3 regions of the Psychrobacillus sp. FSL K6-2836 genome follow, and region 1 is predicted to be linked to each of the others. Evidence: riboswitches for the same ligand, from Rfam matches in the RefSeq annotation. Region 1 holds a riboswitch; each other region holds the start of a gene.

The links. A riboswitch is a leader RNA that binds a small molecule or an ion and turns the genes downstream of it on or off. The one in region 1 is predicted to bind S-adenosylmethionine.
Region 2: it holds a riboswitch for S-adenosylmethionine, as region 1 does, so the genes downstream of both, MKY37_RS16985 (methionine ABC transporter ATP-binding protein) here and metK (methionine adenosyltransferase) in region 1, are expected to answer to the same signal.
Region 3: it holds a riboswitch for S-adenosylmethionine, as region 1 does, so the genes downstream of both, MKY37_RS00965 (MetQ/NlpA family ABC transporter substrate-binding protein) here and metK (methionine adenosyltransferase) in region 1, are expected to answer to the same signal.

The regions. Positions count from the first base shown of each region.
Region 1 is NZ_JBBOOM010000001.1:3,634,796-3,637,067, forward strand. Features, by position in the region: gene pckA (phosphoenolpyruvate carboxykinase (ATP)) at 1-495, opposite strand, end outside; SAM riboswitch class I at 689-806, shown strand; gene metK (methionine adenosyltransferase) at 1,056-2,252, shown strand.
Region 2 is NZ_JBBOOM010000001.1:3,531,878-3,534,149, forward strand. Features, by position in the region: gene gcvH (glycine cleavage system protein GcvH) at 1-223, shown strand, start outside; gene MKY37_RS16975 (toprim domain-containing protein) at 297-647, shown strand; gene MKY37_RS16980 (thioredoxin family protein) at 659-979, shown strand; SAM riboswitch class I at 1,015-1,119, shown strand; gene MKY37_RS16985 (methionine ABC transporter ATP-binding protein) at 1,331-2,272, shown strand, end outside.
Region 3 is NZ_JBBOOM010000001.1:180,002-182,273, forward strand. Features, by position in the region: gene MKY37_RS00955 (pyridoxal phosphate-dependent aminotransferase) at 1-100, shown strand, start outside; gene MKY37_RS00960 (PPC domain-containing DNA-binding protein) at 357-863, opposite strand; SAM riboswitch class I at 1,017-1,132, shown strand; gene MKY37_RS00965 (MetQ/NlpA family ABC transporter substrate-binding protein) at 1,225-2,046, shown strand; gene MKY37_RS00970 (methionine ABC transporter ATP-binding protein) at 2,104-2,272, shown strand, end outside.

The DNA of each region.
Region 1 (2,272 bases):
AGGAACTGCCTTGAAATTAGGTGCAGAAAGAATAGTAAAATCTGTTGTATGTGTTGCAAGATCTTCTTGTGTTGGACGGATAAATAGCTGATGAGCGAAGAGGTTATGCCAAGCATATTCGTTAATTACTTGAATACCCAAACGTGATTCTTTATCAGCTCCAGCATATCCTTTAAATTCGAAGATTTCATCTTGCTTGTTTAAGAAGTTAATCATTTTTTTATATAGTGCTTCAAAAACGTCAGAAGAAATTGGTTGGTTTACTGAACCCCAATCGATTTTGTCTTTTGAAATAGCTTCATCTACTATATACTTATCTTGTGGAGAGCGGCCAGTATATTTTCCTGTTTCAGCTTTTACTGCACCAGTAGAAGTTAGAACAGCTTCTCCTCTTGTTGTAGCTTTTTCCACAAGTTGTGGCACTGACAATTGGCTGCTAACGTTATTTCCTGCTAACAATTCTTTCAGTTCACTCACAGTATCAATTGAATTCATCTTGAATATACCATCCTTTTTTTATATTTCCCCTAAAAAAGAGGAAGTTTTCTAGATATGTGAAATAGTATAACACATTAAAGTAATTAGTCTATACTAATCAAATTAAATTTTTTCTTTTGTGTACAAAATACAAACAAAAAATAGTTGACTTCTAATACATATTTACGTATGATGATAAATTGAACGGATACTCTTATCCCGAGCTGGTGGAGGGGTCAGGCCCTATGAAACCCGGCAACCTGTAATTTTTTTATTATTACAAAGGTGCCAAACCTGAGACAAGGTGAAATTCCTTGATTTGATAAGAGTGAAAGGTGCTTATGATACTAATGCCTTTCCTCATGTATAAATACGTGAGTGAGGGGTTTTTTTATTTAACATCGCCCTTTATCCTTGTGTGCCAAGTCCGAAACGGCTTCAAGTTAACTTCAATGCATAATTATTACATTAGAAATTTTGTGATGAAAATGCATGAATCATTTTGAATGGCTTGACATGGGAATGAGTACCGTATCAATTCTTGAGAGAAATCTCGCAGGATATAGGAGGAATAATCTATGACACAACGTCGATTATTTACATCAGAATCAGTAACAGAGGGGCATCCAGATAAAATCTGTGATCAAATCTCTGATGCAATTCTAGATGCAATTTTAGCAGAAGACCCAAATGCTCGTGTAGCTTGCGAAACGAGTGTAACGACAGGACTAGTATTAGTTGCTGGAGAAATTACTACATCTACTTACGTAGATATCCCTAAAGTAGTTCGTTCTACTATTAAAGAAATTGGCTATACACGTGCAAAGTATGGCTTTGATGCAGAAACTTCTGCTGTGCTTACTTCAATTGATGAACAATCACCTGACATCGCGCAAGGTGTGGACCAAGCTTTAGAAGCAAGAGAAGGCTCTATGAGTGATTCTGACATTGATGCAATTGGAGCAGGAGACCAAGGTTTAATGTTCGGTTATGCTTGTAATGAAACACCAGAGCTTATGCCACTACCAATTAGTTTAGCGCATAAACTATCTCATCGATTGGCACAAGTTCGTAAAGACGAAACTTTAGACTATCTTCGTCCGGACGGAAAAACTCAAGTAACAGTAGAATATGATGAAAATAATAATCCTGTTCGTATCGATACAATTGTTATTTCTACTCAACATCATCCAGAAATTACTTTAGAGCAAATTCAAAAAGATATTAAAGAAGTAGTGATCAATCCGATTGTTCCTACAAATTTAATAGATGAAAATACAAAATACTTTATCAATCCAACTGGACGCTTCGTAATTGGTGGACCACAAGGAGATGCAGGTCTAACAGGACGTAAAATTATCGTAGACACTTACGGTGGTTATGCTCGTCATGGCGGAGGAGCATTCTCTGGTAAAGATCCTACAAAAGTTGACCGTTCCGCTGCATATGCTGCACGTTATGTTGCTAAAAACATTGTTGCTGCTGGCCTTGCAGATCGTTGTGAAGTACAACTTGCTTATGCAATTGGTGTAGCTAAACCTGTTTCAATTGCTGTAGAAACTTTTGGTACTGGAAAGGTAGAAGAAGTTGAATTAGTTTCATATATTCGCGAACTATTCGACTTACGTCCAGCAGGAATCATTAAAATGCTAGATCTTCGCCGTCCAATATACAAACAAACAGCTGCTTATGGTCACTTTGGTCGAACAGACATTGATGTACCATGGGAAAAAACAGATAAAGCTGCAGCGTTGAAAGAAAAAGCTGGATTATAATTAGTATGAACAAAAAAGGC
Region 2 (2,272 bases), 100 kb from region 1:
AGATCCATTTGGTAGTGTAGAGTCTGTAAAAACCGTATCTGAACTGTATGCACCAATTAGCGGGAAAGTTGTAGAGGTAAATACAGAATTAGAAGATAGCCCTGAATATGTAAATGAATCCCCTTATGAAAATGCATGGATGATTGTTATCGAGCCAGCTGATTTAACGGAAGTGGATGGTTTACTATCTCCAGAAAAATACGAAGAATTAATTTCAGAATAATTATGAAAACGCCGCTTATTATCGGCGTTTTTTTCATATAATATTGGAAAGGGCGTAGTTAGGAGAGAAGCTGATGGCTATTGTCTTTAGTGAAAAAATAATTCTCGTTGAGGGAAGATCAGATAAACTAAAGCTTTTAAAACTTCTTGACGAATCAACAGAAATTATTTGTACAAATGGAACGATATCAAATGTAAAGCTTGAAGAAATTTTAAGTCCTTATGACGGTATACCTATATATGCGTTTTTAGATGCAGATAAATCCGGAGAGCAAATTCGGTCAGTTGTGAGGAAGGAATACCCAGAGGCGATTCATCTATACACCAACCCAATGTACTGCGAAGTTGCGACTACTCCGTTCAAAGTTTTGGCTTCCATATTAAAAAGTGTTAATATAAAAGTGAAGAGAGAATATTTACTTTAGGATGATGTAATGTGAATGAATGGACACTTGAACAGTGGAATAGTCATAAAAAAAGCGGTAAGCTTACGATGTTTTATATTTATACACCTTTATGTGGAACATGCCAAGTTGCTAGTAAAATGATGCAAGTTGTACAAGAGATGAAGCCTTTTTCGATTGGCCAAGCAAATATTAATTACTTAGAGAATTTTGCAATGGATTATCATATTGAAAGTGTGCCTTGTCTGTTAATAGCTAAAGGTGATGCGGTATATAAAAAAATATATGCCTTTCAATCTGTTCCATTTATATTAGACTCTATAAAAAGTATTGACGAGCAAGTAGTCGTGTGATAATATACGATATACCGACAAATTAAATAGTAATACTCTTATTAAGAGAGGTGGAGGGAAGTGCCCTATGAAGCCCGGCAACCGTCATGTAAATGAAATGGTGCCAAATCACGCAAAGCAAATGCTTTGGGAAATGAGAGAATGGATGAATGTTATTAAAATGGATAACTTAAAGCCCTTCTGCTCTTTTGCAGGAGGGTTTTTTTAGATCGAAATGGGAAGTATATGTATTTATATAGTAACTGTTTGGCACGATAAGTAGCATTAAAATGCTGGATATAAAAATTCATACAACATTACTTAGTGATAAATAGGTAATAAAGTGTTTCATAGAAAGGTGGCAAGATTCGCGTGATTAATTTAAATAATATTTCGAAAAAATTTAGTACGAAACAGGGTACGATCGTTGCAGTTGAAGAGGTGAATCTTGACATAAAGAAAGGCGAAATCTTTGGCATCATTGGCTATAGTGGTGCAGGTAAAAGTACACTTATTCGCTTATTAAATGGATTAGAAAAACCAACTTCTGGACAAATTATCGTGAACAATCAAGATATTACAAAGATAAATGAAGTGAAGCTTCGTCAAGTAAGACAAAAGGTAAGCATGATTTTCCAACATTTTAATCTGTTATGGTCCAGAACGGTTGCAGAAAATATTGCTTTTCCCTTAGAAATAGCTGGTGTTCCAAAAGATCAACGTGCTACACGGGTTAACGAGCTTATTGAGCTTGTAGGCCTTGAGGGACGTGGACATTATTATCCTTCTCAATTATCAGGCGGTCAAAAACAACGTGTCGGAATTGCACGTGCACTAGCAAATCGTCCAGAAGTCCTTCTTTGTGATGAAGCAACCTCGGCGCTAGACCCTGAAACTACGGATTCTATTTTGGATTTATTAGTTAGTATTAACGAAAAGTTAGGTCTTACTATTGTACTGATAACCCATGAGATGCAGGTCATACAAAAAATATGTGGTCGCGTTGCAGTAATGGAAAAAGGGCATGTGGTAGAAGAAGGCGCAGTTTTAGATGTATTCCAAAATCCACAACAACCTATAACGAAGCGTTTTGTTTCACAGGTCAATGATTCAGCTAAAGCCTTACAAACAATACAACATTTAAAAGAGCTTTATCCAAATGGCAAGTTGATCAAGCTAAAATTTGTTGGAGAGCAAACAGAGCAACCAATACTTTCGAGATTGATAAAGCAATTTGATTTAGAAGTGAATATTGTTCAAGGGAATATTTCGCATACACAAAATGGCGCATTTGGTACCCTAATCCTTCAACTC
Region 3 (2,272 bases), 3.5 Mb from region 1:
TGGTACTTACGGCGAAGGATATGTTCGAGTTGGTCTTTTAGTCGATGAAGAACGTTTGAAAGAAGCAATTACACGTATTGGAAAACTGAATTTATTTTAAAAGAGGCTGGGACAGAACCCCAAAACAGCATTTTTCTCTGTGAGAAAAATGCTGTTTTTTTGCTGTGCACAAAATTGATTTCCATTCCAGGGACGCTTTCCACTGGCGCGGCCTGAGCCTTTAGTCTCAAGCGTCACCCTATTCCAGTAGGAGTTGCCCCTCCATTTCAATCAATTTTATTAATTATCCATTATTTAGTAAAGGTTTCTCCTAATCCAATAAAATTTCTACTTCTGTCCCAGTCTCTGTCATTTATTCACTTAAGTAGCTGGTTAGGTGTTTCTTTATTTGTTTCTACTGGGTAAAACTGATTCGCACCTGTTTCTTCGTCAAACTGTCTTCGAAACTCCATTTCCATAGTTTCAGCTAATACTAGGTCTACTGTAATAACAGGATTTTCGCCTTTTATAAAATGACCACCAAAAATATTACCATTTTGGTCACATATCGAGCCGTGAAAATGTGTTTCAAACTGCCCATCTCTTTGGCATACAACCCCTGTTCCTTGCAAAAATTCAATTGGTCCCTCTTTTACAATAAGATTATTGTAGCCTACACCTATAGGCGAATCTTCGTTTGGGATCAAATAAACAAATCCACTTCTTTGAAAACTACCAAAGCAGCTAAGAATAGTAGCGGAACTAATTCCATTTGTTTTACACAACTCCTCTATCCCTTCTAGTAGGTCAGTTCCATAAACCAAACGTGCACCTACAACCTTCCCTAGCTGTCCTACCGCAAAATTTACTCTAATTTTTGACAACGCTTACACACTCCTAATGTATAATTATTTATTGTTATTAAACATAAACTATTTCGAATGTTATATGCAACAATAAAAAAAGTGTGTTGACTTTCATAAGTTGATGTAGTAAATTATATTTTATGAACTGTTGGAAAACTTAATAGCTGATATCTCTTATCAAGAGTAGCTGAGGGACTGGCCCGATGAAGCTCGGCAACCATCCACATACTAACAGTATGTGGAAAGGTGCTAAATCCTGCAAAACATTTTGTTTTGATAGATAAGAGAGGACAAACGTATATTTGCGCCTCTCTTTCTAATGGAAGAGAGGCTTTTATATTTATACAACGTTCTTAATAATTATTCGGAGGAATGAAAAATGAAGAAATTAGGACTATTGTTATCAACTGTACTTTTAACTGGTACTCTTGCTGCTTGTGGAAGCGACGCAGATTCACAAACAAAAGCGATTAACGAGGACAAAATAGTAGTAGGTGTAACTGCAGGACCACATGAACAAATTGTGGAAGTGGCTGCAGAAGTTGCAGCTAAAGACGGATTAGAAGTCAAACTTCAAGTATTCTCAGATTATATTCTACCTAACACAGCATTATCAGAAGGTGATTTAGATGCGAATAGCTATCAACACGAACCTTTCCTAGACACGTTTAACGAGGATCACAATACTGACTTAGTACCAGTAGGAAAAACAATACTAAATCCGATGGGTGTATATTCAGAAAAATACAAGTCAATTGATGATCTGCCAGACGGTGCAACTTTTGGTTTACCTAATGACCCAACAAACGGTGCTCGTGCTTTATATATCTTAGAAGAAGCTGGTTATATCAAAATTAAAGAAGACAAAAGAGAGACAGCTAGTATTTATGACATTGAAGAGAATCCAAAAAACCTAGAATTCATTGAATTAGAAGCTGCTCAAATACCAAAACAACTTAGTGAAGTAGATGCAGCTGCTATCAATACAAACTTTGCACTGGCTGCTGGAATCAGTCCAAAAGATGATTCTATTTTACTTGAATCATCAAACTCTCCTTATGTGAACTATATTGTAGTTCGTGCGGAAAACAAAGATGATCCAACGATTCAAAAGTTGGTAAAAGCATATCAATCTGAAGAAGTAAGAAAATTCATCGAAGAAGAGTTTAAAGGTTCTGTATTAGCAAGCTGGGACGAATAATGGACTTGAAAACGTTACCGACTTCGGTAGCGTTTTCTTTAGAAAGGAAGATAGTAAATGATTATATTAGAAAATGTCTCGAAAGAGTTTAATAGCAAAAGTGGAACAGTAAAAGCAGTAAAGCAAGTGAACATTCAGGTAAATAAAGGAGAAATCCACGGTGTCATTGGATATAGTGGTGCTGGTAAAAGTACCCTGATTCGATGCGTAAATTTACTTGAACAGC